Aromatoleum aromaticum EbN1: one gene and its partner. The protein of the gene in region 1 interacts with the protein of each later gene in a pairwise test. Links are inferred from orthologs where the notes say so. Each region holds a gene or a part of one and is shown on either strand. Other genes may lie near its edges.

Region 1 (14,944 bases):
ACAGGCGCCACGACGGGTTATTTTTCGGCAGCGATCTCGAGTTCCGCGAGGGGCTTGTCCTGGGCAAGCCAGTCCACTACCCATTGCGGCTTCCTGCCGCGTCCGCTCCAGGTGATCGCAGGATTTTCCGGGTGACGATACTTGGCCGGAATCGGACTGTTTTTCTTCGTCGCGGGTTTGGCTTTCCGCGTGGCCGGGCTGCGCTTGTCGTCGCTCGCCGGGGCGCTGCCGATAAGGTCACTGAGCGACAGACCTTCGTCCGCCGCCATTTTCTGCATTTTCTTGATCAGTTCGCGGCGAGTGTTATCGCTGCGCCGGCGGATTTCCGTTTCCACCTTCGATTGCAGGCGTCGCAATTCAGTCAGCGACAAAGTGGGCAGGTCCATGATCTCTCCAGATATCGGGTTAGTTAGTTATGACGGCAATGGGTCGGGAATGAAATGCAAAAATCCATACTCATGGTCACTGCCAATTATTTTGCCATTAAATCCGGAGAATTAAAACGCTGTGGACGGGTGCGGGCTAGATTCCGGCGCTGACAAGCCGGGGTTGCAATACTCGCAGAATTTCCCGGGGAGATATCCCGAGCAGGAATCCTCGCCGGCCACCGTTGATATAGACGAGTGGAAGATCGACGATCGAGTTTTCCATGAATACCGGCAGGCGTTTTCGCGTGCCGAAAGGAGAAGTGCCGCCGACGAGATAACCTGAATGGCGATTTGCGACTTCCGGAGTGCAGGGCTCGATGCGTTTCCGGCCGGCTTGCCGTGCAAGTTCCTTCGTCGATACTTTTCGGTCGCCGTGCATCAATACGATCAACGGCGCGCCGCTTTCATCTTCCATTACCAGCGTCTTGACGATCGCATGTTCGTCGACGTCCAGTTCCCGGGCGGACACTTTTGTTCCGCCATGAGGTTCGTAGGCGTAGGAATGCGTGGTATAGGCCACGCGATGCTGCTTCAGGAAACGGGTGGCCGGCGTTTCCGGCGCGTGATGTTCGGTTCTGCTCACTGGTTTGCCTCGAAAGCGAGAAGCCAGTGCTTTGCGTCGATCAGGTAGCCTCCGGAGGCGCCGGCAAATCCGCCGATGCCGGTCGCGGACACGACGCGATGGCAGGGAATCACGAGGGGAAACGGGTTTGCCCGGCAGGCCTGGCCGACCGCTCGGGCGGCGCTGGCGAGCGCCTTCGAAAGATGTGCGTACTGCCGCGTCTCGCCGCGCGGGATTGCCGCGATCGCGTCCCATACTCGCCGCTGAAACAACGTGCCACGTGTCGCCAGGGGCAGGTCGAAGGGACGATCCGGGTCTTCCAGCCACGCATGGATCTGGATCACCGCGCGCTCGGCGAGTGCACAGTCAGGCGGTATTGCACGAGTGCCCGGGGGAAGGAAGACGAGCTCGTGAATGACGTTTCCCGCAACCCGGATGCCGAACGCGCCGAACGGCACGGCCAGGATTGCGGCGAAAGGGTCGCCGGATGAAGCGGTCGGGGGGAGGTTCATGGTCCGCGATGCAGTGTCGAGAGAGATTCAGGACCCGCGAGGCGGCCGCAGGCTTCCGGTTGTCGGGATCCTCGCCCGTGACGACGAGACGAGGTGCTCCCCGAGCGGTCGCAGGCGGCAGCCCTTCGGGACGCGCGCGCTGAAGGCGAGACGCGGCAGCTGGCCTTTTTAGCCGCGGATTTCTCCGTTGCCGAAGACGATCCATTTCTGGCTCGTCAGCCCATCGAGTCCCACCGGGCCGCGGGCGTGGATCTTGTCCGTCGAGATGCCGATTTCCGCCCCGAGGCCGTATTCGAAGCCGTCGGCGAAGCGCGTCGAAGCATTGACCATCACCGAGGACGAGTCCACCTCGCGCAGGAAGCGCATCGCGCTGGTGTAGTTTTCGGTGACGATCGCTTCGGTATGCCCTGAGCTGTAGGTGTTGATGTGCGCGATGGCCTCGTCGAGGTCGGCGACCACTTTCACCGCAATGACGGGCGCGAGATATTCCTCCGACCAGTCCTGCTCGCTCGCGGCGCGCAACTTGTCCGCAGCGATCCCGGCTGCGCGCAGGATTGCCAGCGATTGCTCGCAACCACGCATCTCGACGCCTTTCGTCGCGAGCATCCGGCCGATTTCCGGCAGCAGGCGCGGCGCGACCTCACGGGCGACGAGCAGTGATTCCGCCGTGTTGCAGGTGCCGTAGCGCTGCGTCTTGGCGTTTTCGACGATCGGCACGACTTTCGCCACATCGGCATCGCGGTCGATATAGACGTGGCAGTTGCCGTCGAGGTGCTTGATGACCGGCACCCGCGCTTCCTTCGAAATGCGTTCGATCAGGCCTTTGCCGCCGCGGGGAACGATGACGTCGACGAACTCGGGCATCGTGATGAGGTGGCCGACCGCGGCACGGTCGGTGGTCTCGACGACCTGCACCGAAGTTTCCGGCAACCCGGCAGCAGCGAGTCCTGTCCTGACGCACTGCGCGATCGCCTGGTTGCAGTGCAGCGCCTCCTTGCCGCCACGCAGGATCGCGGCGTTGCCGGACTTGAGGCACAGCGCCGCGGCGTCGGCGGTGACGTTGGGGCGCGCTTCGTAGATGATGCCGATGACACCGAGCGGCACGCGCATCTTGCCGACCTGGATGCCCGATGGGCGACGCTTGACATCGGTGATCTCGCCGATCGGGTCGGGCAGTCCTGCGACCTGTTCGAGCCCTTCGGCCATCGCCTCGATGCCCTTGGCGGTCAGGGTGAGGCGATCGATCAGCGCCGCTTCGAGTCCCGCGGCGCGCGCCTCGTCGAGGTCGCGTGCGTTCGCCGCGAGCAGTTCCCCGGTCTGTTCCCGAATGGCCGCGGCCATCGCGACGAGTGCGGCGTTCTTGTCTGCCGTCGAAGCGGTCGCGAGCACGCGCGAGGCGGCACGTGCCTGGCGGCCCAGAGTCTGCATGTAGTCGTGGATGTCCATCGGATTCTCGATGTTGCCGTGCAAAAGAAGATTAAAGCATCGATCGACCGGCACCCGCCAGTGTGCGCGCCTGCAGGGAGGTGAGCGGACCGGTCAGCGTCGCGCGAGTCGCATAGCCAGCTGCAGGAATTCGTCCCACACATCGCCTGGAGCGAGCCCCTTGATGATGCGGTCGATCTTCGCCGCGTGCAGCAATGCTGCGCGAAGCGTGCCGGTTCGAACCCGCCCCAGCGCGCTGCTTAGCGCGTACTTGCGCCGTTCGTCGAAGATTCGTTCCGCCTTGAACAGCGTTGCAAGCGGCTGGCCAGCCGTTTTTCCGGCGCACAGCTTGGCCAGCATCCTGATTTCGTTCGCGAGTGCCCACAGCACCAGCGGCGGTGCGGCGCCTTCGCCCTGCAGCCCTTCGAGGAGACGCGTGCACCGCACGGGATCGCCTTCGACGAGCGCGTCGCGCAGCTTGGCAATGTCGTAGCGGGCGACGTTCAGCACCGCATTCTGGACATCCTCGAGGCTGAGGCTTCCTTCCGCATGGAGCAGGCCGAGCTTGAGTATTTCCTGGTGCGCGGCGAGCAGATTGCCTTCGACGTGTTCGGCGATGAAAGCGAGCGCCTCCGGGCTTGCCGTCTGCTTTTGCCGCGCCAGCCGGACCGCGATCCATTCTCCAAGGCGTTCGCGTTCCGGTGCGTTGAGTTCGACCGTCACGCCGAGTTGCGACAAGGCGGTGAACCACGCAGTCTTGCGCGTCGCCCAGTCGACTTCGGGCAGCGTGATCAGCGTCACGATACCGCTGGGGAGGCTGCGCGCATAACGCTGAAGGGCGTCGCCGCCGTCGCGTCCGGGTTTCCCGCCGGGAATGCGCAGGTCGATCAGCTTCGAGCCGCCGAACAACGACAGATTCCCTGCAGCGGCGCTCAGGCTTTCCCACCGGAAACCCTGACCGACGACCAGCGTTTCACGTTCGTCGAAGCCTTGGCGGCGCGCCGCGGCGCGCACCAGATCGGCAGCTTCGAGCACCAGCAGCGGCTCGTTGCCGTGCAGCAGGTAGAGCGGGGCGAGCGGCTTTGCCAGATGTGCGGAAAGCTGTTCGGGACGCAGGTTCACGGCTTCGCGGCTGCCAGGCGGCGCATCAACTGGTCGATGAGGTCGATCTGCATGTCGCGGAACAGCAGGGCTTCTTCCTGTTCCTTGGCGAGGATCTGGGCGTCGTCGAAGTTGTATTCGCGCCGCGCGGAAATCGTCGTCACGGGAATCCATTCGTTGCCGTTGCGGCCGACGAGCCGGAAACTCATGAGGCGCTGGAGCTGATACTCGCGCACCTTGCCTCCTCCGGTGAGCGTGAGGATCTCGCGCTCGGTCTGATCGCGCAGGATTTCGAGCCTGACCTCGGCTTTTGCCGGGTCGTCCGTGATCGTCGTGTTGCCGTTTGCGACGATGCGGCGATGCAGCGCCGCGCCGAGGTCTGACTGCCTGCTGACGCCGAGGTAAATGCTGGAAAACGCGAGCGGCTGCGGGCCGCGCAACTTGAATCCGCAGCCGCCGAGCAGCGCAGCGGCCGCCAGTGTGCCGAACCCCAGGACCAGGCGGCGACGGGTAGGGGCGGACTTCATCACCATCGCTCAGACAACGATGTTGACGAGGCGGCCGGGCACGACGACGACTTTGCGCGGCGGCTTGCCTTCCATGAATTTCTGCGCTGTTTCCGAACCGAGAGCGAGCGCTTCAATGGCGGAATTGCTTGCGCCGGCGGCGACCCGGAGGCTGCCGCGCAGCTTGCCATTGACTTGCAGCACGAGGTCGATCTCGTCCTGCCTGAGCGCGTCTTCGGAAGGTTCGGGCCAGCTCGCATGCAGCACGTCGCCGGTAAAGCCGCAGTCCTGCCACAGCGCATGCGCGACGTGCGGCGTGATCGGCGCGAGCAGGCGCAGCAGGATGTCGAGCCCTTCCTCCGCTACCTGCGCGTGGGCCGCCGCGACGTCACGCGGCGCCTTTTCGAGGGCATTGAGGATTTTCATCGCGGCCGAGACGACGGTGTTGAACTGGTGCTTGCCGAAGTCGTAATTCGCCTGCCTGAGGCAGACGTGGATCTCGCGCCGCACTGCGGCGAGCGCTTCCGGCAGTTGGACAGCGTCGAGCTGGCGATCCGCCGGCAATTGGGGACGGAACTCACTGACGAAAGCGTGCCCGAAGCTCCATACCCGGCGCAGGAAGCGGTACGCGCCTTCGACGCCGGAGTCCGACCATTCGAGCTGTTGGTCCGGCGGCGCGGCGAAGATGATGAACAGGCGCGCGGTGTCGGCGCCGTACTGATCGACGAGGGCTTGCGGGTCGACACCGTTGTTTTTCGATTTCGCCATTTTCTCGATGCCGCCAATGACGACCGGTGCGCCGTCGGCAGTGAGTTTTGCGGCGACGATGCGGCCTTTCTCGTCACGCTCGACTTCGACGTCGGCTGGATTGATCCACTGCTTCTTGCCGCCGTCGGCGTCGCGATAATAGGTTTCGGCGACGACCATGCCCTGGGTCAGCAGGTTCGTGAACGGTTCGGATACATTCACGAGACCTTCGTCGCGCATCGCGCGCGTGAAAAAGCGCGAATACAGCAGGTGCAGGATCGCGTGCTCGATGCCGCCGATGTACTGATCGACCGGCGCCCAGTAATTGACGCGCTCGTCGACCATCGCCTGACCGTTGTCCGCCGAGGCGTAGCGCAGGAAGTACCAGGACGATTCGACGAACGTGTCCATCGTGTCGGTTTCGCGTTTTGCCGGCTTGCCGCACTTCGGGCAGTCGCATTCGTAGAACCGGGGCATTTTCGCGAGCGGCGAACCGCGGCCGGTCACGGCGACGTCCTCGGGCAGCACGACCGGCAGTTGCTCGTCCGGCACCGGCACGTCGCCGCAATCGGCGCAGTGGATCATCGGGATCGGACAGCCCCAGTAGCGCTGGCGCGAGATGCCCCAGTCGCGCAGGCGGTACTGCGTGCGCTTCGCGCCGAGGCCTTTCGCGGTGAGCTCGGCAGCGATCGCTTCGATCGCATCGTGAAAATGCAGGCCGTCGTATTTGCCGGAATTGACCAGCCGGCCCTGCTCGGCATACGCGTCCTGCCACGGCGCGACCGTGTCGGTGTACGCGTCGCGCGTCGATCTCACGACCATCCGGATCGGCAGCCGGTACTTCGTCGCAAATGCGAAATCCCGCTCGTCGTGCGCCGGCACCGCCATCACCGCGCCTTCGCCATAGCCCATCAGCACGTAGTTCGCGATCCATACCGGCAGGTGCTCACCGGTGAGCGGGTGCACGACGCGCAGGCCTGTCGGCATGCCCTTCTTTTCCATCGTCGCCAGATCGGCTTCGGCGACGCCGCCATGCCGGCATTCCTCGATGAAGGCCGCGAGTTCCGGGTCGTTCACCGCAGCCTGGAGCGCCAGCGGATGTTCGGCAGCGACGGCGACGTAAGTCGCGCCCATCAGCGTGTCGGCGCGGGTCGTGAACACCTTCAGCACACCAGAAGCGCCGATCGTCGACACTTCATACGGGAAATGCACTTCGACGCCTTCCGAGCGGCCGATCCAGTTCTTTTGCATCAGCTTGACTTGCTCGGGCCAGCCCGTCAGCGTGTCGAGCGCTTCGAGAAGCTCATCCGCGTAGGCGGTGATCTTCATGTAGTACATCGGGATTTCGCGCTTCTCGATGAGGGCGCCGCTGCGCCAGCCGCGGCCGTCGATGACCTGCTCGTTTGCGAGCACCGTCTCGTCGACGGGGTCCCAGTTCACCGTACCGAGCTTCTTGTAGATCAGCCCTTTCTGGTACAGGCGGGTGAACAGCCACTGTTCCCAACGGTAGTAATCCGGCTTGCAGGTGGCGAGTTCGCGCGACCAGTCGAGCGCGAAACCGAGACGCTTCAACTGCGTCTTCATGTAGTCGATGTTCGCGTAGGTCCACTTCGCCGGCGGCACGTTGTTCTGGATCGCGGCGTTTTCCGCCGGCATGCCGAACGCGTCCCAGCCCATCGGCTGCAGTACGTTGAAGCCGCGCATGCGGTGGTAGCGCGCGAGGACGTCGCCGATCGTGTAGTTGCGCACGTGCCCCATGTGCAGCTTCCCCGACGGGTACGGGAACATGCTCAGGCAGTAATACTTGGGCTTGCCGGCGTCCTCGGCGACTTTGAATGCCTGCGTGCTTTCCCAGTGCTGCTGGGCGGTGGCTTCGACTGCGGCGGGAGTGTATTTGTCCTGCATGGGGGGCTGGCGTGGGTGCGTGGAAAACACGCAAGTATATCGCGAAGCCGGCGCTGCCCGGGTTGCGCGCCGGATTGCGGGAAATCCGGCAGAAAATGCTTTGAAAACGCGAATGCCTCGAGGCTTTGAGGCGCCCGGGACGCGTCCCGGGGTCGTGCTGCCGCCCGGACCGGATCGGAGTGCTTACGCAGCCTTGCGGGCGATGGCCGAATAACGTTGCCAACTGGCCGAGACAGCCGACACGAGGTCTTCCATCGCGGTCAGCGGCAGACGCCAGAGACGATTCTGGCTGCGCACGAACGGGGTGACGCACGGCGCGCAGAAGTGCTCCTTTTCTTCTTCGAGCAGACGGAGGAAGGCATTCATCGCTTCGCCCCAGTACTCGGCATTGCCGACCCATCCGGTCGCCACGGTGGCTTCGCGCACCGCTTCATGCCAGAGGGTGGTGGCCCGTTCGATCGGGATGCCGGCTTTGCGCGCATGCCAGGGCAAGAGCTTGGGTGTCTTCATGATTGGTTCTCCTGTGAGCTTGTCGGCCTTGTCGGCTTTTGCGCCGGGACAGACCTTGTAAGTCCACCGTTCGAGGCGCTGTTAATGCGGTGCAACATACAAAAATTTCGCGAATTCTGCGCCGCTCAAGGAGGTAATTCCTTGATAAAACGCAAACGGATGCTGCGTTGCACAATTTCAAACTAAAGGATCGTCCGGGGCAAATCAACGTCGTTGTTGTGCCGATGCAACAGTGCCATTTTTTACGTTGTCGCGATCGCGATTCCGAGCGAGCCCGAAGTTTCCCTCGCGTCCCGGTTAAAATTCGCTGTGCCCCAAGAGAAAACCGAATGTCCGATCTGCTCGCCAACCTCAATCCCGAACAACTCCAGGCCGTTACCTTGCCGCCGCAACACGCGCTGGTCCTGGCCGGCGCCGGTTCCGGCAAGACCCGCGTCCTGACGACGCGCATCGCGTGGCTCGTGCAGACCGGGCAGGTCGATCCGCAAGGTGTCCTGGCCGTCACTTTCACGAACAAGGCGGCAAAGGAACTGCTCGCGCGCCTGTCCGCGATGCTGCCGCTGAGCTTCAACCGGTCGGCGCGCGGCATGTGGATCGGCACGTTTCACGGACTCTGCAACCGTTTGTTGCGCGCTCACCACCGCGACGCCGGCCTGCCCCAACTGTTCCAGATCCTCGATTCGGGCGACCAGCTCGCCGCGATCAAGCGGCTCCTGAAGGCGCTGAACGTCGACGACGAGAAATTCCCGCCGCGCGAACTGCAGCATTTCATCAACGGCCAGAAAGAAGCCGGGCTGCGTCCCCATGCCGTCGAAGCTTGGGACGATTACACGCGCCGCCGGGTCGAGCTGTACATCGAGTACGAGTCGCAGTGCCAGCGCGAGTCTGTCGTGGATTTTGCCGAGCTGCTGTTGCGCACTTACGAGCTGCTGGAGCGCAATGAGCCGATCCGCAAGCATTACCAGCAGCGTTTCCGCCACATCCTCGTGGACGAATTCCAGGACACGAATCGGCTCCAGTACCGCTGGCTGAAGCTGCTTGCCGACACGGGTCGCGACGGCGCAGCGAAGCTGTTCTGCGTCGGCGACGACGACCAGTCGATCTATCGTTTCCGCGGCGCCGACGTCGGCAACATGCGCGATTTCGAGCGCGAGTTTCACGTCGCCAACGTTATCCGCCTCGAGCAGAATTACCGTTCGCACGGCAACATCCTCGATGCCGCGAACGCGATCATCCGGCATAACGCCGGCCGTCTCGGCAAGAATCTGTGGACCGAACGCGGCGCCGGCGAGCCGATCCGCGTGTTCGAGGCCTGCGGCGACCTGGACGAGGCGCGCTGGATCGTCGACGAAATCCAGTCGCTGGTGCGCGACGGCATGAGCCGTTCCGGCATCGCGCTGCTGTATCGCTCGAACGCGCAGTCGCGCGTCCTGGAGCACCAGCTCTTTTCCAGCGGCATTTCCTACCGCGTCTACGGCGGCCTGCGTTTCTTCGAGCGGCAGGAAATCAAGCATGCGCTCGCGTACCTGCGCCTGATCGCCAATCCGGACGACGACACCGCGTTCAGCCGCGTCGTCAATTTTCCGACGCGCGGCATTGGCGCCCGTTCGATCGAGGCGCTGCAGGATGCGGCGCGCACATGGAACAGCAGCCTGTACGCGGCAGTGCCGCATGTGGCGGGGAAGCCGGGCACCGTGCTGGCCCAGTTCGTGCGCCTGGTCGAAGACCTGCGGCGCGACACCGCAAAGCTGCCGCTGCCGGAACTCGTCGACCATGTGCTCGATGTGTCGGGCTTGCGCAATCATTTCCGCAACGAGAAGGAAGGCCAGGAGCGGCTCGAAAACCTCGATGAACTGATCAATGCAGCAGCGAATTTCGTTGCCGAAGCAGGCGTGCAGGCCGATGCGCAGGACATGGCGCATGCGCTGCTCGCCGACTTTCTTGCGCACGCATCGCTCGAGGCCGGGGAGCACCAGGCCGATGCCGGCAGCGACGCGGTGCAGTTGATGACGGTGCATTCATCGAAAGGGCTGGAATTCGATGCGGTTTTCCTGTCGGGCCTCGAGGAAGGGCTGTTTCCGCACGAGAACAGCATCATGGAGACGGAAGGGCTGGAGGAGGAGCGGCGGCTGATGTATGTAGCGGTGACGCGGGCACGCCAGCGGCTTTACCTGTCGTTCGCGCAGAGTCGCATGCTGCACGGGCAGACGCGCTACAACCTGCGTTCGCGCTTTCTCGAGGAAATTCCGGAGGAACTCACGAAGTGGCTGTCACCGCCGAATCCGCGCACGAGCGCGGTGCGCAGCGGGTTCGGCGGCTACTATCAGCCGTCGCGCGGCGGCGTGGTGGCGAAGGCGCCGGAACAACCGGTTTCGCGCAGCCGCGATCTGGGCGGCTTGCGTGTGGGTCAGCTGGTCACCCACGCCAAGTTCGGCCAGGGCGTGATCGTCGCCGCCGAAGGCAGCGGCTCGGACGCCCGACTCCAGATCAACTTCGGCGCCGCCGGCGTCAAGTGGCTGATGCTCGCGGTCGCGAAGCTCGATCCCGCGTGACTTCGGTCGCGCGCGATGCCGGCGGGCCGCGCCGTCGTCAGACGCCGTATTTGCGCGCCAGCGAGTCGTGCAGCGCAACGTACTCCTGCGTGAGCTTGTGCTTCGCGTCGAGATGGATCATCGGCCGCGCCTGCTCGTGGGATTCCTTGATCTTCACGGACGCGGACAAATAGGGCGTCAGCACCGACAGGCCTTCGTCGATCAGTTCCTGGACGACTTTTTGCGGCAGTGCGGCACGGGCCTGGAACTGGTTGACGACGATTCCTTCGACCTGCAGGTCGCGATTGTGGTCGCTGCGGATTTCCTGCACGTTTTCCAACAGCGAGTACAGCGCGCGGCGGGAAAACTCGTCGCAGTCGAACGGAATCAGGCAGCCCTCCGCGGCGATCAGCGCGGAGCGGGTGTAGAAATTGAGCGCCGGCGGCGTGTCGATGTAGATGCAGTCGTAGCGGCCGGCCAACTCCTCGAGCGCATCGCGCAGCTTGTAGATCTTGTAGCGGGACTCGAGCTTGCCCTGCAGATCTTCGAGCCCAGGGTGCGAAGGCATCACGTCGAGCCCTTCGAAAGGACTCGGGACGATGAACTCGCTCGTCTTTTTCGGGTTCAGCTTGAAGTTGAGCGTCTGGTCGAAGAAATCCGCCAGCGTCGTGTCGACCTCTCCGCTGGAGCGGCCGAGCAGATACTGGGTCGAGTTGCCTTGCGGGTCGAGGTCGACGACCAGCGTACGCCTGCCCTCGTGGGCGCTGATCGCCGCGAGGTTGCAGGTAATGGTCGACTTGCCGACTCCGCCTTTCTGATTGAACACCACGCGTCGCATCTTGGTTTTCCTGGTTGGGCTGCCACGCGATTGTGCCAAAAAATGTCCACGGTTACGTGTCGATGTACGCCGACGCCGCGCCGGAACACCAAGCCAGAAGATGGCGCGCGCCGCCATGCCGGTTTGCCCTGACATCCCTCTGCCCAAGGCTGGGCGGCTGCGCTAAACTTTCGCCTCGTCAAAGGTGGCGTCAGCGGCTGTCGCATGAAGCCGCCGTCATGCGGGCGCCGAGCCCGATCCGCTGCGATGCCCGGTTCAATGCCGGCCATTCGATCAGAACAAGCCACATCGTTGCGGACATTCCTCATTGATTGGCGAGGCGCCGGTGCGAGCGCAGAGCTTTTTCCGCACGTTCATAAACAAAGACAACCCAATTAGCACGAGAGGGAGCGCAATGGATCAGGATTTCATCACCGCGGCACTGGATTATCATCGTTCGCCGACCCGCGGAAAAATTTCAGTTGTTCCCACCAAGAGCCTGACGAACCAGCGTGACCTCGCGCTCGCCTACTCGCCGGGCGTGGCCGCGGCGTGCGACGCGATCGTCGCGGACCCGGGACAGGCGCGCGAACTGACGTCACGTGGCAATCTCGTCGCCGTCGTGACGAACGGCACCGCGGTGCTCGGCCTGGGCAACATCGGCCCGCTTGCGTCGAAGCCGGTCATGGAAGGCAAGGGCTGCCTGTTCAAGAAGTTCGCGAACGTCGATGTGTTCGACATCGAACTCGCCGAGCGGGACCCGGACAAGCTCATCGACATCATCGCGTCGCTCGAGCCGACGCTCGGCGGCGTCAACCTCGAGGACATCAAGGCGCCCGAGTGCTTCTATATCGAGCAGAAGCTGCGCGAGCGGATGAACATTCCGGTCTTCCATGACGATCAGCACGGCACCGCGATCATTTCGTCGGCAGGGCTGATCAACGGTCTCAAGATCGTCGGCAAGGACATCGGCGAAGTCAAGTTGGTGTGCTCCGGCGCAGGCGCGGCGGCGATCGCATGCCTCGACCTGATGGTCGGGCTCGGAGTGAAGCGCGAGAACGTGTTCGTCTGCGACTCCAAAGGCGTGATCCGCGTCGGCCGCGACGAGAACATGGAGCCGAACAAGGCCCGCTACGCGCAGTGCACCGATGCGACGACGCTCGGCGAAGTCATCGAGGGCGCCGACGTGTTCCTCGGCCTGTCGACCGCGGGGGTGCTGAAGCCCGAGATGGTCAAGCGGATGGCGAAAAAGCCGCTGATCTTCGCGCTCGCGAACCCGAACCCGGAAATCCTGCCCGAAGTGGCGAAGGAAGCGCGTCCGGACTGCATCATCGCGACCGGTCGGTCCGATTATCCGAACCAGGTCAATAACGTGCTGTGCTTTCCGTTCATCTTCCGCGGCGCGCTCGACGCCGGCGCGACGAAGATCACCGAGGAGATGAAGCTCGCGTGCGTGAAGGCGATCGCGGAACTCGCGCGCGCTGAGCAGAGCGACATCGTCGCTGCCGCCTACGGCAACGCCGACCTGCATTTCGGCCCGGACTACATCATTCCCAGCCCGTTCGACCCGCGCCTGATCGTCAAGATCGCGCCCGCGGTCGCAAAGGCGGCGATGGAGTCGGGTGTCGCGACCAGGCCGATCGAGGATTTTGCGGCGTACGCGGCGAGCCTGTCGGATTTTGTCTATCAGTCGGGCATTGTCATGAAGCCGGTGTTCTCCGCGGCGAAGCGGATTCCGGCCGAATTCAAGCGCGTGCTGTACGCCGAAGGCGAGGACGAACGCGTGCTGCATGCTGCCCGCGTCGTCATCGACGAGGAACTCGCGCGGCCGATCCTGATCGGCAGGCCGAGCGTGATCGAGATGCGCATCCAGAAGATCGGCCTGAACCTCGTGCCCGGACGCGACTTCGACATCATCAATCCCGAGTCCGACCCGCGCTACCGCGAGCTGTGGCAGGAATACCACCGCATGATGTGCCGCGACGGCGTGACGCCCGAACTGGCGAAGGCGAAGATGCGTCGCGACACGACGCTGATCGGCTGCATGGTGCTGCGTCGCGGCGACGCCGACGCGCTGGTGTGCGGCACTTTCGGCTCCTACGATTACCACTTCAAGACCGTTGAGGACGTCATCGGGTTGAAGAAGGGCTCGAAGCTGTTCGCGGCGATGAGCCTGCTGCTGCTGCCCAAGCGCATGCTCGCGATCACCGATCCGTACGTGAACGAGAATCCGAGCGCCGAGGAAGTCGCTGAAATCGCCCGGATGGCCGCCGAAGAGCTGCGCCGTTTCGGCATCGAGCCGCGCGTCGCGCTGTTGTCGCACTCGAACTTCGGCAGCTCGCGTTCGACCTCCGCGCGCAAGATGCGCGAGGCGTCCGAGATCCTCCGCCGCATCGCTCCGGGTCTCGAATGCGATGGCGAGATGCACGGCGATTCGGCGCTGTCGCCGGATATCCGCAAGAAGTCGAACCCGGAGTCCATGCTCGCCGGCGAAGCCAACCTCGTCGTGATGCCGAACCTCGACGCGGCGAACATCTCGTTCAACCTGATGAAGATCGCGAACGGCGACGGTGTGTCGGTCGGTCCGATGCTGCTTGGCGCGGCGCTGCCTGTGCATATCCTGACGCCGTCGGCGACCGTGCGCCGGCTCGTGAACATCACTGCCGTGTCGGTGGTTGACGCCTTCGAGCAGCGGCAGTTTGCCGCTGCGCAGGAGTAAGGTCCTGTCCGGGCGCCGGTTCCGTCGAGGAGCCGGCGCCCGCAACGAACGTCGTCCCGTTCATGCAACGCCTGCTGATCGTCCTCGGCTTGATCCTGGTTGCCGCGGGCCTGTTTTGGCCGTGGCTCTCACGCCTGCCGTTCGGCCGGCTTCCCGGCGACTTCCACATCGAGCGGGAAGGCTTCGGCTTCTATTTTCCGCTGACGACCGGGCTGATCGTCTCGATCGTGATCAGCCTTATCCTCTGGATCTTCCGCCGCTGAAGGCCGGCGCCGGTCAGCCCTACAGGAGACCCCGGATGCGAATTCCCGTGCTCGCGGTCGCGGCCGCGATGCTTCTTGGTGCGCCCGCAGCCCGGGCTGAATGGCTGCTGGCGGCTTTCGCCACGCGTGTGGTCGCCGGGCAACCGCTGAACATTTCGATCGTCCGTGACGCTTCCGACGAGTTGCCGCTGCCGGATCGTCTCGAAGCCGTCATCGAAGTCGGTGAACAGCGGGTCGCCGTGGAACTGCTGGCCGCAGGGGCAAACGAGGGCGCCGCGTTCCGGCGCGATTACGTGCTGAACTGGCCAGAGCAGCTCACGGGAGCAGCAGTCGTGGAACTCGCCGATCGCGGTTCGTCGCGCCTGCTGCTGATCGCGCAGGAAGCTGCCGCGCCGCCCGGCGCCGACGTGGCCAAGGCTGCGCAGGAGCCAGTCCTGCCTGCGGCGACACTTCCGCCGGCCCCGGCGCTGTCGGTCAACGAGCCGATGTACTTCCTCGTCGGCGGCGGGGCCGGCCGCTCGGCGCGCCTCCAGCTCAGTTTCAAGTACCGCATCTTCGAGCCCGAAGGCCCCGTCGCCGAACTGCTGCCGCCGTTGCGCGGCCTGCATTTCGGTTACACGCAGACTTCGGTGTGGGACCTGCGTTCGGACTCGAAGCCGTTCCGCGACACGAGCTACCGGCCGTCGCTGTTCTACGAGTGGCGACTCGCGTCCGACCCCGACCGCCAGCACGGCATCACCGTACGCACGGGCTACGAGCACGAATCGAACGGGCGGGACCGGGAGAACTCGCGCAGCCTCGACACGCTGTTCGCGTCGCTGGACTGGCGTCATCGCGTTGGCGAGCGGCAATCCTATGTCGGCATTACCCCGAAGATATGGGGCTACCTCGATCGCGACGAAAACCCGGACATCCACC
Region 2 (14,816 bases), 1.2 Mb from region 1 along the record:
GCTGCCGTCCTGCGCATCCGGCACGTTGCCGAACTGCGCATTGTTGATCAGCCACGAGAGGTTCGTCGGGGAGTCCGCGTTTGCGGTCGCTTCCTCGAACGTCACCGTGCCTTCGTGGTAGAGCCGGTACAGATCCTGCTCGAAGGTCTGCGACCCCGGCGCCAGGCTCTGCTGCATCGCTTCCTTGACCTCGTTGAGTTCGCCGCGCTCGATGAGTTCGGCGACGTGTCGCGTGTTCATCAGGATTTCGACCGCCGGAACGCGTACGCCATCGGGCTTGCGCACCAACCGCTGCGAGACGATGCATTTGAGCGCCACCGCCAGGTCGAGGAACAGCAGCGAGCGGTTTTCGAGCGGGAAGAAGTTCACGATGCGGTTGAGCGCATGGTAGGCGTTGTTCGCATGCAGCGTCGCGAGGCACAGATGGCCGGTCTGGGAATAGGCCAGCGCCGCCTGCATCGTCTCGCGGTCGCGGATTTCGCCGATCAGGATGCAGTCGGGCGCCTGACGCATCGCGTTGCGCAGCGCGTCGTGCCAGCTGTGGGTGTCGATGCCGACTTCGCGCTGGTTGACGATCGACTTGCGGTGCTTGAAGAGGTACTCGATCGGGTCCTCGACGGTGAGGATGTGGCCGGAACGGTTCAGGTTGCGGTGATCGATCATCGACGCGAGCGTCGTCGACTTGCCCGAGCCGGTCGCACCGACGACGAGCACCAGCCCGCGCTTCTCGGTGACGACTTCGGCGAGCACCGGGGGCAGGCCGAGCGAATCGAGCATCGGGATGTCGCCCTGGATGTAGCGCACGACAATGCCGATGCTGTGCCGCTGCCAGAACAGGTTGACGCGGAAGTTGCCCAGTTCGCGGCGACCGAACGAGAGATTGAGCTCCCTCACGCGTTCGAACGTGTCGATCTGCTCCGGCGTCATCATCTCGTAGATCATCCGCTTGATCATGGGCGGCTCCATGACCTGCTGGTTGATCGGCATCGTGACGCCCTGGATCTTGATATGGATCGGGGCGCCGGCCGAAATGAAAATATCGGATGCGAGTTTTTCCGCCATCAACTGGAACAGTTTGTCGAAAATCATCGCGGCGGGTCTCCGGAACGGAAAAGGGGAGGGCGGACAGCTGAACCAGCCGGACTGCCTGTCCGCCCGGCTCAGCGACAGCCTGATGTGCGGAGATCAGGCGCCGCGCAGCAGTTCGTTGATGCCGGTCTTGGCGCGCGTTTGCGCATCGACGCGCTTGACGATCACCGCGCAGTACAGGCTGTACTTGCCGTCGGCCGACGGCAGGCTGCCCGGCACGACGACGGCACCGGACGGGACGCGACCATAGGTGACCTCGCCGGTGGCCCGGTCGTAGATCTTGGTGCTCTGGCCGATATACACGCCCATCGACAGCACCGCGTTCTCTTCGATGATCACGCCTTCGACGACTTCGGAGCGTGCCCCGACGAACACGTTGTCCTCGATGATCACCGGTCCTGCCTGCACCGGTTCGAGCACGCCGCCGATGCCCACGCCGCCCGACAGATGCACGTTCTTGCCGATCTGTGCACACGAGCCGACCGTCGCCCAGGTGTCGACCATCGTGCCTTCATCGACGTAGGCGCCGATATTCACGTACGACGGCATCAGCACGACGTTCCGGCCGATGAAGCTGCCCCGACGCGCGACCGCCGGCGGCACGACGCGAAAGCCCCCTTCGCGGAACTGCTCCGGCGTGTAGTCGCCGAACTTTGTCGGCACCTTGTCGAAATACTGGTTCGTGCCGCCCGCCATGACTTCGTTGTCGGCAAGGCGGAACGAGATCAGCACGGCCTTCTTGATCCACTGGTTGACGGTCCAGTTGCCGTCGATCTTCTCGGCGACGCGCAGGCGCCCGGCGTCGAGTCCGGCGATGACCGATGCGACCGCGTCGCGCACGGCTGCCGGCGCCGCGGAAGGGGAGAGGTTCGCACGGTTCTCGAACGCATCGTCGATGATCTTTTGCAGGTCTTGCATGGGGAGTTTTCCGTTAGGGGAGAGATTGGCAGAAAGCGGCGATGCGCTCGGCCGCCTCGACGCATTCGGCAGTCGGGGCGACGAGGGCGATGCGCACGAAGCCGGCGCCCGGATTGACGCCGTTCGCCTCGCGTGCGAGGAAGCTGCCCGGCAGTACCGTGACATTATATTCACCCTGCAGGCGCCGGGCGAACTCGGTGTCCGGGATCGGCGTCTGCGCCCACAGGTAGAAACCGGCGTCGGGCCGTTCGACTTTCAGGTGACGCGCGACGAGCGCCGTGACGCGATCGAACTTCTCGCGGTACAGCCGGCGGTTGTCGACGACGTGCGCTTCATCGTTCCAGGCCGCGACCGAAGCGGCCTGCACGGCCGGATTCATCGCGCAGCCGTGGTAAGTGCGATAGCGCAGGAAAGCCTTCAGCACGGCGGCGTCGCCGGCGACGAACCCGGAACGCATGCCCGGCACATTCGAGCGTTTCGACAGGCTCGAGAACGTCACGAGATTGCGGAAGTCGCCGCGGCCGAGCTGGTGTGCGGCCTGCAGCGCGCCGACCGGTGGCGCGTTCTCGTCGAAATAGATCTCCGAATAGCACTCGTCTGCGGCGATCACGAAGCCGTGGCGGTCGGAAAGTTCGAACAGGCGCGCCCACTCCTGCAGCGACAGCACGCGTCCGGTCGGATTGCCCGGCGAGCAGACGAACGCCAGCTGGACGTCGCGCCACACCGATTCCGGCAGCGAATCGAAGTCCGAGCCAAAACGGTTTTCAGGCAGATTGTTGAGGAACACCGGTTCGGCGCCGGCCAGGAGCGCCGCGCCTTCATAGATCTGGTAGAACGGGTTCGGGCACAGCACTTTCGCTGCGCCGCCGCGGCTGTCGACGACGCACTGCGCGAACGCGAACAGCGCTTCGCGCGATCCATTGACCGGCAGCACCTGGGTCGCGACGTCGACCGCGGGCAGCCCGTAGCGCCGCTCGAGCCAGCCGGCGATCGCGCCTCGCAGCGCGTCGCTGCCCTGAGTCGCAGGATAGGCCGAGAGACCGTCGAGATTGTCGACCAGCGCCTGCGTGATGAAGGCCGGCGTCGCGTGCCGGGGCTCGCCGATCGACAGCCGGATCGTGTCCAGGCCGGCAGGCGGGGTGAGCCCTTCGAACAGCTTGCGCAATTTTTCGAAAGGGTAGGACTGCAGTCGGTCGAGGTTCGGATTCACGTCAATTGTGTCGGCATATTTCGGGACGTCGGCCGCGGGGGCCGTGGATCGGGGATGTTATCATGGCGCGCTTTCGACAGCCCTGAACCGACCGTTCACCCCCGTTCCGACGTGCGTCTTTCCAAGCTCAAACTCGCCGGTTTCAAGACCTTCGTCGACCCGACCACCGTCCTTACTCCCGGCAACCTCGTGGGGGTCGTCGGGCCGAACGGCTGCGGCAAGTCGAACATCATCGACGCGGTGCGCTGGGTGCTCGGCGAAACGCGCGCGAGCGCGCTGCGCGGCGAGTCGATGCAGGACGTGATCTTCAACGGCTCGACGACGAGAAAGCCGGTGTCACGGGCGAGCGTCGAGCTGGTGTTCGACAACGCCGAAGGGCGCGCAGCGGGCCAGTGGTCGCGCTATGCCGAAATCTCGGTCAAGCGCGTGCTCGACCGCAGCGGCGAATCGACGTATTACCTCAACAACGTCCATGTGCGCCGCAAGGATGTCATCGACCTGTTCCTCGGCACCGGGCTCGGGCCGCGCGCCTACGCGATCATCGAGCAGGGCATGATCTCGCGCATCATCGAGGCACGGCCCGAGGAGGTGCGCGGCTTTCTCGAAGAAGCGGCAGGCGTCACGAAATATCGTGAGCGGCGTCGCGAGACCGAAGGCCGGCTGTCCGACGCGCGCGACAACCTCGCCCGGCTCGACGACATCCGCATGGAGCTTGGCGAGCGCATCGGCCACCTCGACGCGCAGGCCGCGATCGCGGCCCGTTTCCGCGCGCTGAGCGCGGCGCATGCCGAGCGCCAGCAGCTGTTGTGGCTGCTCAAGCGCAACGATGCGCGCGGCGAGCAGGCGCGATTGCAGAGCAAGTTCAACCAGCTGTCGGCGAAGATGGAATCCGACAGTGCGCGCCTGCAGGAACTCGAAAACGCGGTCGAATCGGGCCGCGCTGCGCATTTTTCGGCATCCGAGGCGATGCACGCGGCACAGAGCGACCTCGTCGCGATTTCCGCCGAAGTCAGCCGCCTCGAAGCCGAGCTTCGGCACCTCGAGGACGCACGCAAGCGTATCGATGCCCGTCTCGTCCAGCTTGCGACCGACGAAGCACACTGGTGCGCGCGCAGTGAAGCGCTCGGCAGCGATCGCGAGCGCTGGAGCGCATTGCTGGACAACGCCGTGCTGCGTGCCGAGCAGGCCGAAGCGCGCCATGCCGAAGTCGCCGAGCGCTTGCCGGAAACCGAATCGGCACGCCAGGCGGCAGACGCGACCGTCGCGGCCGCACGCCGTGAACTCGGCCAGACCGAGCAGCAGCTGCGCGTCGGGGAGGCGAACCGGGCAAACACGATGCGTGCGCTCGACGCGCTCGCGCTGCGCCGGACGCGCCTCCTGGGCGACAGCGGCGCGATCGAGGGGCCGGACGAGGCGGCGCTCGCGCAGCAGGAAGCCCGGCTGGACACCGTGCGCGAGGAGCACGACGCCCGCCAGCAGGAACTCGCGCAGACGCAAGCACGCCTGCCTCAGGCACAGGCGGGGCTGAAGGCCGCACTGGACGACGAACGCCAGGTGCAGCGCCGGCTGACCGAACTGCGCGCGCGGCGCGACGCGCTGGTGCAACTGCAGGCGAAAGTGCAGTCGCAGGGGCAGCTCGGCGACTGGCTGAAGCGCCACCGCCTCGCCGAGCTGGCGCCGCTGTGGCGCGCGCTGCGCGTCGATGCAGGCTGGGAAACCGCTGTGGAGGCGATGCTGCGCGAACGGCTTGCGGCGCTCACCGGTGCCATCGATGACGCTACCCGGGCGATGTTCGACGAGACACCGCCGGCCGCGTTCGCAGTCGCGTTCCCGGACGGGGACGACGTGAAGCTCCCGCCGGTCGAACCTCCCTCCGGCGCGACTGCGCTGATCGACCGGGTGCACCTGCCGGAAGCGGCGCTGCGTCCCGCGCTCGCAGACTGGCTGCACGGCTGTTTTGCCGTCGATGCACTCGAACCGTGGCTCGGCCGGCGTGCCGAACTCGCTCCCGGCACCTGCCTCGTCGGTCCGCGCGGGCAGATCCTGACGCGCCACGCGCTCGTCCATTACGCTCCGGACAGCCGCACCCACGGCGTCATGGAACGCCAGCGCGAAATCGACACCCTCGCGGATCGCCAGCGCGAGCTGGAAGCCGAGGCGCAGCAGGCGCACGACGCGCTGCTCGAAGCCGAAGCGATCGCGGCAAACCTGCAGGAGCGCGACAACGCGCTGCGGCGCGAGCTGCAATCGATGCAGCAGCAGATCCACACCGAACAGGTCGCGCTGCTGAAGCTGACCCAGGCGCGCCAGCGCGCCGACGAGCGCCGCGCCCAGCTCACGCGCGATCTCGACGACCTTGTGCACCTCGAAGCCGGCGAGCGCAATCAGCTCGCGCGTGCCGAAACCGAACAGGCGCGTTCAGCCGAGCTGGCCGAACTGCAGCGCGAGCGGCTCGACGCCGCAATGGAAGTGCTTGCCGAGCGCGACAGCCTGCTGCGCGAGACGCGCGCGCTCGAGCAGGCGACGGCGCGGGAGCTGCAGGAAGCGCGCTTCTCCGAGCGCGAGTGCGCCGGCAAGCTCGATGACATCGCCCGCAACGCGGAACTTGCGAGCGAACAGCTCGACCGCATCGCCGCCGAGCTCGACGCCCGCCGACGTGAACTCGACGCGACCGACTGCAGCCACAGCCGCGAGGCGCTGCAGGAAGCGCTGACGCTGCGTCAGAGCCGCGAGACGGCGCTTTCGGCGCGGCGCGACGCGCTCGAACAGACCGCGTCCCTGCTCAAGCAGACCGAGGAGCTGCGCCTGCGAACCGAGCAGGAGGCGACCCCGGCGCGCGCCCGCATTGCCGAGTTGCGGCTGGGCGTCCAGGCGGCGGAGCTTGCCGCCGCGCAGTTCGACGAGCGCCTCGCTGAAGCGCAGGCGGACGAAGCGGCGCTGCAGCCGCTGCTTACCGGCGATGTGCGCGAGAACGGGCTGGTGCGTGAAGTGGCACGGCTCGCGCGCGAGATCGCCGAACTCGGACAGGTCAACCTTGCGGCCCTCGACGAGCTGCGCAGCGCACAGGAACGCAAAGGTTATCTCGACGCGCAGAACGAGGACCTGAGCCAGGCGATCGTCACTCTCGAGGACGCGATCCGCCGCATCGACCGCGAAACGCGCGAGCAGCTGCAGGACACCTACAATACCGTCACGCAGCATTTCGCCACGCTGTTCCCGCAGCTCTTCGGGGGCGGCCAGGCCCGGCTGGTGCTCACCGGCGACGAGATTCTCGACGCCGGCATCCAGATCGTCGCCCAGCCGCCGGGCAAGAAAAACACCTCGATACACCTGCTTTCGGGCGGCGAGAAAGCGCTGACGGCGATTGCGTTGGTATTCTCGATGTTTCAGCTCAACCCTGCGCCCTTCTGCATGCTTGACGAGGTCGACGCGCCGCTGGACGATACCAATACCGAACGTTACTGCGGGATGGTAAAACGCATGTCATCGCAAACGCAGTTCATTTTCATCAGCCACAGCAAGATCACGATGGAAATCGCGCAGCAGCTGGTCGGCGTGACGATGCAGGAACAGGGCGTTTCACGGGTCGTGGAAGTGGATATCGAAGAGGCGCTGCGCCTGGCCGAGCCGGCCGCAGCCTGACACACGAACGGGCGCTGCCGGCCTGCCCGCACCACCGGCGGCGACCGATTCTTTTTGTTTACAGGACAACTGGTGACGATTCTCGCCGGCGGCGGTGAAGCGTTCACAACGGGAATGAAGATGGACAGCGAATTGCAGATCGGATTGGCCGCGCTCGGCATCACGGCAGTCGTGGGCATCATCGCGTACAACAAGTGGCAGGAACGCAAGCATCGGCGGCAGGCGGAGCAGGCCTTCAAGTCCGAGCACCGCGACGTGCTGCTCGAACCGCAAGAGGCCCCGCAGGGCGAACGCGTCGAACCCTGGACGACCGAGTTTCCCTCCCCGGACGCGAATCCCGCTCCGGCGTCGATTCCCCATCCGGCCGCCCATGGCCCGGTAGGGAGGGTGACGCCCGGATTGCCGCCCGCGATCGATCCGCGCATCGACTGCGTGATCCGCATCGAATCGATCGAACTGCTCCATGCTCCGCGCCTGTGGACGGCGCAAAGCGAACAGTTGCAGGGGATCTCGAAGCCGGTGCGCTGGTTCGCCTTCGACGACGCCGAAAACCTGTGGCGCCCGCTGACCGCCCATTCTGCCGGCTCGTTCCACTGGTTCTGCGCCGCGATGCAGCTCGTCGACCGGCACGGGGCGATCGGCGAAAACGACTTCATGCATTTTTCCGGCGGCGTGCAGCGCGTCGCGGAGCAATTCCTCGCAGTGCCGACCGATCTGCCGACGCGCGCCGAAGCGCTGCGCAATGCCGCTGACCTCGATCAGTTCTGCGCCGGCGTCGACGTCCAGATCGGCGTCAACATCATCAGCCACAACCAGCCTTTCGCCGGCACGAAGATCCGCGCGCTGGCCGAAGCGAGCGGCATGACGATCGGTGACGACGGCGCGTTCCACGCCCGCGACGAAAGCGGCCATACGCTGTTCACGTTGTGCAACATGGAGCCCGCGCTCTTTGCCGCTGATGAGATGCGCAACCTGATGACGAACGGCCTGACGTTCGTCATCGACGTGCCGCGCGTCGCCAACGGCGTCGTCGTGTTCGACCACATGATGCAGCAGGCGAACCATATGGCCGACGCGCTGCAGGGCAATGTCGTCGATGACAATCGCGCACCGTTCGGCCCGGACGCGGCGCTGCTGATCCGTTCGCAAATCCAGCAGTTCCAGGCGCAGATGGCCGATTCCGAAGTCCCCGCTGGCAGCCCATTGGCATTGCGCCTGTTCTCCGCCTGATGTCCGCTTCGCCTGAAGACTTCGAGCGCGCCGCACAACTGCGGCGGGAGCTCGAAGCGCACGATCACGCGTACTACGTCCTCGACGCGCCAACGGTTCCCGATGCGGAATACGACCGCCTGTTCCGCGAACTCGACGCGCTGGAACGCCGGCACCCCGAGCTGCTCGTGCCCGATTCGCCGACCCGGCGCGTCGGCGGGGCACCGGTGCCCGGGCTCGTGCCGGTGCGCCACGCGGTGCCGATGCTGTCGATCCGCACCGAAACCGACACCACCAGCGGCGGCGTGATCGCGTTCGACACGCGCGTGCGCAACGCGCTCGAACTCGGCCCGCACGCGCCGCCGGTCGAATACCTCGGCGAGCTCAAGTTCGACGGCCTCGCGATCAGCCTGCGCTACGAAAACGGCATGCTGGTGCGCGCGGCCACGCGCGGCGACGGTTACACCGGCGAGGACGTCACACACAGCGTGCGCACGATCCGGCAGATCCCGTTGCGGCTCCCCGGCCGGCCACCGGCGCTGATCGAGGTGCGCGGCGAGATCTACATGCGGCGCGATGCGTTCGAACGGCTCAATGCGCGGCAGAGCGAAACCGGCGGCAAGGTGTTCGTCAACCCGCGCAACGCGGCGGCCGGCGCCGTGCGCCAGCTCGACGCGCGCATCGCCGCGCGGCGACCGCTGTCGTTCTTCGCGTACGGATTCGGCGAGATTGGCGAGAGCGGCGGCTGGAACATGCCAGCGACGCAGGGCGAGATGCTCGACGCGCTCGATGCGCTCGGCATTCCGGTATGCGAGCACCGCGTCGTCGCGTCCGGGCCGGACGGGCTGATCGCGTTCCACGACCGCATCGCCGCGGCGCGGGACAGCCTGCCCTACGACATCGACGGCGTCGTCTACAAGGTCAATCGCTTCGACCTGCAGCGCCGCCTCGGTTTCGTCACGCGCGAACCGCGCTGGGCGGTCGCGCACAAGTACCCGGCGCAGGAAGAGATCACCGAGCTCGTCGATATCGAGATCCAGGTCGGGCGCACCGGCGCGCTGACTCCGGTCGCACGGCTGAAGCCGGTCTTTGTCGGCGGCGTGACGGTGACGAACGCGACGCTGCACAACGAAGAGGAAATCCAGCGCAAGGGGCTGCTGATCGGCGACCAGGTCATCGTGCGCCGCGCGGGGGACGTCATTCCGCAGATCGTCGCGCCGGTCGTCGAGCGCCGCAACGGCAGCGAACGCCCGTTCGTGATGCCGCAGACGTGCCCGGTGTGCGGCTCGCACGCCGAGAAGCAACCCGACGAGGCAGTGACGCGCTGCTCGGGGGGGCTTTTCTGCCCAGCGCAGCGCAAGCAGGCGCTGCTGCATTTCGCCGGCCGCCGCGCGATGGACATCGAGGGGCTCGGCGACAAGCTCGTCGACCAGCTCGTCGACGGCGGCATCGTCAGCACACCGGCGGATCTGTACCGGCTCGGGCTGGTGAAGCTTGCGAACCTGCCGCGGATGGCGGACAAATCGGCGGCGAACCTCCTCGCGGCGATCGAGAAGAGCCGCCATGCAACGCTGGCACGCTTCATCTTCGCGCTCGGCATCCGCAACGTCGGCGAGGCGACGGCGAGAGAGCTCGCGCGGCACTTCGGTTCGCTCGACGCGCTGATGGATGCCGATATCGAGCGCCTGCAGCAGGTCGCGGATGTCGGGCCGATCGTCGCGCACAGCATCGCCGGATTCTTCGCCGAAATGCACAACCGCGAAGTCATCGAGCAGTTGCGCGCGGCCGGCGTGCACTGGGACGAAGGTGTGCCCGCAGTCGCCGCTGACGGCCCCGCGAGCGGCAAGACTTTCGTGCTCACCGGCGCGTTGCCGACGATGAGCCGCGACGACGCGAAGGCGCTGATCGAGTCGCATGGCGGAAAAGTCAGCGGCTCGGTGTCGAAGAAGACCGATTACGTGGTCGCCGGCGCCGAAGCCGGCTCGAAGCTCGCGAAAGCGCAGGAACTCGGCGTGGCAATCCTCGACGAAGACGGCCTGCGCCGCCTGCTCGAACAGCCCGCCTGACCTACCCGATGCCTGCACCGAATCATTCAAAATGGAGAGTCACAGCATGAAGAAAGTCACGAAAGCAGTATTTCCGGTAGCCGGCATGGGCACGCGCTTTTTGCCGGCGACCAAGGCGAGCCCGAAGGAGATGCTGCCGATCGTCGACAAGCCGCTGATCCAGTACGCGGTCGAGGAAGCCGTCGCGGCCGGGATTACCGACATGATCTTCATCACCGGGCGCACCAAGCGCTCGATCGAGGATCACTTCGACAAGGCCTACGAGCTCGAAACCGAGCTCGAAGCCCGCGGCAAGAAGGAAATGCTCGCGCTGGTGCAGCGCACCGTGCCGAAAGGCGTGAACTGCATCTACATCCGCCAGTCGGAAGCGCTCGGGCTCGGCCACGCAGTGCTGTGCGCCGCGCCGGTCATCGGCGACGAAGCGTTCGCGGTGATCCTCGCCGACGACCTGCTCGACAACCCGGACTCTGCCTCGATCATGGAGCAGATGGTCGGCGTCTATAACTACAACCGCTGTTCGGTGCTCGGTACGATGAACGTGCCGCGTGAAGAGACGCGCCAGTACGGCATCGTCAGCACCGAAGCGCAGCAGGGTGACGTGCAGCGGGTGACCGGGATCATCGAGAAACCCAAGCCCGAAGATGCTCCGACGACGCAAGCGGTCGTCGGTCGCTACATCCTGACGCCGCGCATCTTCGACCACATCCGCGCGCTGCAGCCGGGCGCGGGTGGCGAATATCAGCTGACTGACGCGATCGCCGCGTTGCTGAAGGACGAGGCGGTGTTGTCGTACCAGTTCAAGGGCGTGCGCTACGACTGCGGCTCAAAGCTGGGCTACCTGAAAGCGACCATCGAACTCGGCCTGCGCCATCCCGAAATCGGCGAAGAGTTTGCGGCGTATCTGGCCGAACGAAGCTGATTTCCGCTGTGCCGGCCCGGTAGCGCCGCTGCGGGCAGATTTCAGGATTTCGCAGACAAAAAAAGCGCTGTCGAAGCAGCGCTTTTTTGTCGCCCGGCGGCATCCCGCGCGGGATGAGCGTCAGGCGTTTTCAGCTTTTGCCGCGCGTTTGCGCTCGTTCTCGGTCAGGTAACGCTTGCGCAGCCGAATCGACTTCGGCGTGATCTCGACGAGCTCGTCGTCGGCAATGAATTCGATCGCGGACTCGAGCGTTAACTGGATCGGCGGGATCAGCCGCACGGCTTCGTCGGTACCCGACGAGCGCACGTTGGTAAGCTGCTTGCCCTTGATCGGATTGACGACGAGATCGTTGTCGCGCGAATGCACGCCGATGATGATGCCTTCGTACACGGGATCGTTGTGCGTGAGGAACATCCGGCCGCGATCCTGCAGCTTCCACAGCGCATAGGCGACCGCGTGGCCGTTGTCCTGCGAGATCAGCACGCCGTTGCGCCGCTCGCCCATCGGCCCCGCCATCGGGCCGTAGCCGTCGAAGACGTGGCTCGCGAGGCCGATACCGCGCGTCAGCGTCAGGAACTCGCCCTGGAAGCCGATCAGACCGCGCGCCGGGATGCGGTATTCGAGACGCACACGGCCCTTGCTGTCGGACTGCATGTCCTGCAGTTCACCGCGGCGGCGGCCGAGTTCTTCCATGACGCCGCCTTGATGCTCTTCCTCGACGTCGACGGTCAGCATCTCGTACGGCTCGCACTTGACGCCATCGACCTCGCGGAACACCACGCGCGGACGGCCGACCGCGAGTTCGAAGCCTTCGCGGCGCATGTTCTCGAGCAGGATGGTCAGATGCAGTTCGCCGCGGCCCGACACCAGGAACACGTCCGAGTCGTTGGTGTATTCGACGCGCAGCGCGACGTTCTTCAGCAGCTCGCGTTCGAGCCGCTCGCGGATCTGGCGGCTTGTGACGAACTTCCCTTCACGCCCGGCCAGGGGCGACGAGTTGACCATGAAGTTCATCGTCAGCGTCGGTTCATCGACCGCGATCGGCTCCATGCCTTCGAGTTTCTCGGGATCGCACAGCGTGACGCCGATATTGACCTGATCGACGCCCGACACCAGCACGATGTCGCCGGCTTCGGCCGATTCCGTCTGCGTGCGCTCGAGGCCCTCGAAGGTCAGCACCTGGCCGATCTTGGCCTTGCCGCGATTTTCGTCACCGTACATCACGACGACTTCCTGGTTCGGACGGATGCGGCCGCGCTTGATGCGGCCGATACCGAGCTGGCCGATGTAGGTCGAATAGTCGAGCGAGCAGACCTGCAGCTGCAGTGGGCCGTCGGAATCGACTTCAGGCTGGGGCACATGCTCCAGGATCGCTTCGTACAGCGGCTTCATGTCGGTGCTCGGCTTCGCGAGGTCGAGCATCGCGAAGCCGTTCAGGCCCGACGCATACACGACCGGGAAGTCGAGCTGCTCTTCGGTCGCGCCGAGCTTGTCGAAAAGGTCGAACGTGTGGTTGATGACCCAGTCGGGGCGGGCGCCCGGACGGTCGATCTTGTTGATCACGACGATCGGCTTCAGGCCGAGCGCGAGCGCCTTGCGCGTGACGAAGCGCGTCTGCGGCATCGGGCCTTCGACCGCGTCGACGAGCAGCAGCACGCCGTCGACCATCGACAATACGCGCTCGACTTCGCCACCGAAATCCGCGTGTCCCGGCGTGTCGACGATGTTGATGTGAGTATCGCCATACTGGATCGCGCAGTTTTTCGACAGGATCGTGATGCCGCGCTCCTTCTCCAGATCGTTCGAGTCCATCACCCGTTCGGAAACCTGCTGGTTCTCGCGAAAGGTGCCGGATTGGCGCAGGAGCTGGTCGACGAGCGTGGTCTTGCCGTGGTCGACGTGGGCAATGATGGCGATGTTGCGGATGGAGCGGGACATTTGGGTCCAGAAGTCTTTGAAAAAGTTTTTAATTTTAGCACGGCCGCCGCATTGCAGCATCGCGCCCTTCACTCTTTTCGTGCCGACCAGGGAGCGAGGGGACCGTGGGGCCCATGCTAGAATCGGCGCCGTTTTTCTGGAGACCGACCCGATGCTCGCAATCATTGGCGGTAGCGGACTCACGCAGCTTTCGACGCTCGAGATCGCCCGCCGCGAAGTGGTACGCACCCCTTACGGAGAACCGTCCGGAGCACTGTTGTTCGGCCGCTTGCGCGAACGGGCGGTGGTCTTTCTCGCACGCCATGGCTACGGACATACGATCCCGCCGCATCTGGTCAATTACCGCGCAAACCTGTGGGCGCTGAAGCATGTCAAGGCCACGGCCCTCATCTCGGTGGCCTCGGTCGGCGGCATCCGCGACGATTTCGGCCCCGGCGCACTGGTCGTGCCTCACCAGATCATCGATTACACGTGGGGGCGCAAGAGTACGTTCTTCGAAGGTGGCGACGAGGGCGTGCATCACATCGATTTCACCCATCCGTACGACGAGCCGTTGCGCCAGCGGATTCTCGCGGCGGGCATGGCGACGGGGGAACACATCGTCAATGGCGCTGTGTACGCTGCGACGCAGGGGCCGCGCCTCGAGACGGCCGCGGAGGTCGACCGGCTCGAGCGCGATGGCGCGGAACTCGTCGGCATGACCGGGATGCCCGAAGCCGCACTCGCCCGCGAAATCGGTCTGCCCTATGCCGCGATCAATGTCATCGCGAACTACGCCGCCGGGCGCGGCGCGAGCGAAAAAGGCATTCTCTTCGACAGCATCGAAGTAGTGCTGCAGGATGCGATGGTGCGCGTGCGACGCGTCCTCGAGGAAGTCTGCAAGTCCTGACGAGGGTTCGTGCCTCTGTGGGCGCGCCGGCATCGTCCGAGCTTACCAATAGAAGGTCAGCGATCGCTGGCCGGTGCGCGCAACGCTGGCGCGTCGGGTTTGCTCGCGGCCGTTGGCCATCGCCGTGACACGGTAGTTGCCGGGGGGCAGTTTGGCCAGCATGAGCGGACCGTCGGCTCTCGCCTCGAGAACCTTGCGGCCCGTCGAATCGGCAATCGCGATGTTGACGTCGGCAAGATAATCACCTGACTTTTCGGCGAAAACGAGTTTGAGGTTGAAGTCCTGCGCGGATGCGAGGAGTTGGTTGCGCTCTTCCTCGCCGACGCCGCCGGTGATGTAGCGCACACCCTCGAATTCCCGCACATCGAGTACCGGACCCGCTTCCTGCGCCATTGCGGCGCCGCCCCACAACCCGGCGGCGAGAACCAGCAGACCGGCGGCGATGTTGTGTTTGTTCATCGGGATACCTCCTGTGTGGAAATCGCCCGAACGACGCGGTTCGCCGCCCGGGACGACCGAGCACGCCGGCCGCGACGGAAACCGGGTGCAGTTCAGCACCCCGCCGGCAGGGCAACCGCCCGCGCCTTCATGCGACTGGCCGATCGAAGGCGAGTTCCGGTCGCCCCGATCTCGAATTCGCATGCACGACGTTGCCCGCGGCCTTCCAGGCTCACGGCCGCTGGTACGTTCCGACAAGTTCCGCCTCGGCAAGAATGTGGCCCTGCATCGCGTGTTCCAATTCGGCCTTCGTCGGTGCACCAAGAGGGGCGAGGACGACGTCGAGGGCGTAGAGCTTGTGGAAGTAACGGTGTCGGCCGATCGGCGGGCAAGGGCCGCCATAGCCCGTGCGCTTCCAGTCGTTCGTCCCTTCTCGCGTGCCGAGCGGCAGGTCGGCCATGGCGACGGCTTCGGGCAGAGCGGCCGTCGTCGGCGGGA

Evidence for each region.
Region 2: the proteins of leuS (region 1) and ligA interact in binary tests that used the Escherichia coli proteins (3 or more experiments, as listed by UniProt). The link is inferred for Aromatoleum aromaticum EbN1 from one-to-one orthologs.

What each region holds. Positions count from the first base shown.
Region 1 is NC_006513.1:2,588,878-2,603,821, forward strand. The notes cover bases 4,365-7,492. They hold leuS (leucine--tRNA ligase), read right to left. Parts: upstream 7,187-7,492; coding sequence 4,565-7,186; downstream 4,365-4,564. Other genes in these bases: EBN1_RS12355 (LPS-assembly lipoprotein LptE), read right to left, coding at 4,365-4,555; EBN1_RS12365 (hypothetical protein), read right to left, coding at 7,370-7,492. In the rest of the region: EBN1_RS12330 (H-NS histone family protein), read right to left, coding at 18-386; ybaK (Cys-tRNA(Pro) deacylase), read right to left, coding at 523-1,011; EBN1_RS12340 (methylated-DNA--[protein]-cysteine S-methyltransferase), read right to left, coding at 1,008-1,502; EBN1_RS12345 (glutamate-5-semialdehyde dehydrogenase), read right to left, coding at 1,671-2,948; holA (DNA polymerase III subunit delta), read right to left, coding at 3,042-4,049; more of EBN1_RS12355, read right to left, coding at 4,046-4,364; more of EBN1_RS12365, read right to left, coding at 7,493-7,696; EBN1_RS12370 (UvrD-helicase domain-containing protein), read left to right, coding at 8,026-10,248; EBN1_RS12375 (ParA family protein), read right to left, coding at 10,286-11,065; EBN1_RS12380 (NADP-dependent malic enzyme), read left to right, coding at 11,460-13,763; EBN1_RS12385 (DUF2905 domain-containing protein), read left to right, coding at 13,826-14,026; EBN1_RS12390 (phospholipase A), read left to right, coding at 14,062-14,944.
Region 2 is NC_006513.1:3,780,512-3,795,327, reverse strand. Bases 7,612-10,611 are described here. They hold ligA (NAD-dependent DNA ligase LigA), read left to right. Parts: upstream 7,612-8,088; coding sequence 8,089-10,134; downstream 10,135-10,611. Other genes in these bases: galU (UTP--glucose-1-phosphate uridylyltransferase GalU), read left to right, coding at 10,181-10,611; EBN1_RS18090 (cell division protein ZipA), read left to right, coding at 7,612-8,089. Outside these bases: EBN1_RS18110 (PilT/PilU family type 4a pilus ATPase), read right to left, coding at 1-1,089; dapD (2,3,4,5-tetrahydropyridine-2,6-dicarboxylate N-succinyltransferase), read right to left, coding at 1,186-2,007; dapC (succinyldiaminopimelate transaminase), read right to left, coding at 2,021-3,217; chromosome segregation protein SMC, read left to right, coding at 3,272-6,859; more of EBN1_RS18090, read left to right, coding at 6,980-7,611; more of galU, read left to right, coding at 10,612-11,053; translational GTPase TypA, read right to left, coding at 11,174-12,991; EBN1_RS18070 (S-methyl-5'-thioinosine phosphorylase), read left to right, coding at 13,143-13,880; EBN1_RS18065 (peptidase associated/transthyretin-like domain-containing protein), read right to left, coding at 13,923-14,339; EBN1_RS18060 (YbhB/YbcL family Raf kinase inhibitor-like protein), read right to left, coding at 14,551-14,816. UniProt on the Escherichia coli protein: DNA ligase that catalyzes the formation of phosphodiester linkages between 5'-phosphoryl and 3'-hydroxyl groups in double-stranded DNA using NAD as a coenzyme and as the energy source for the reaction.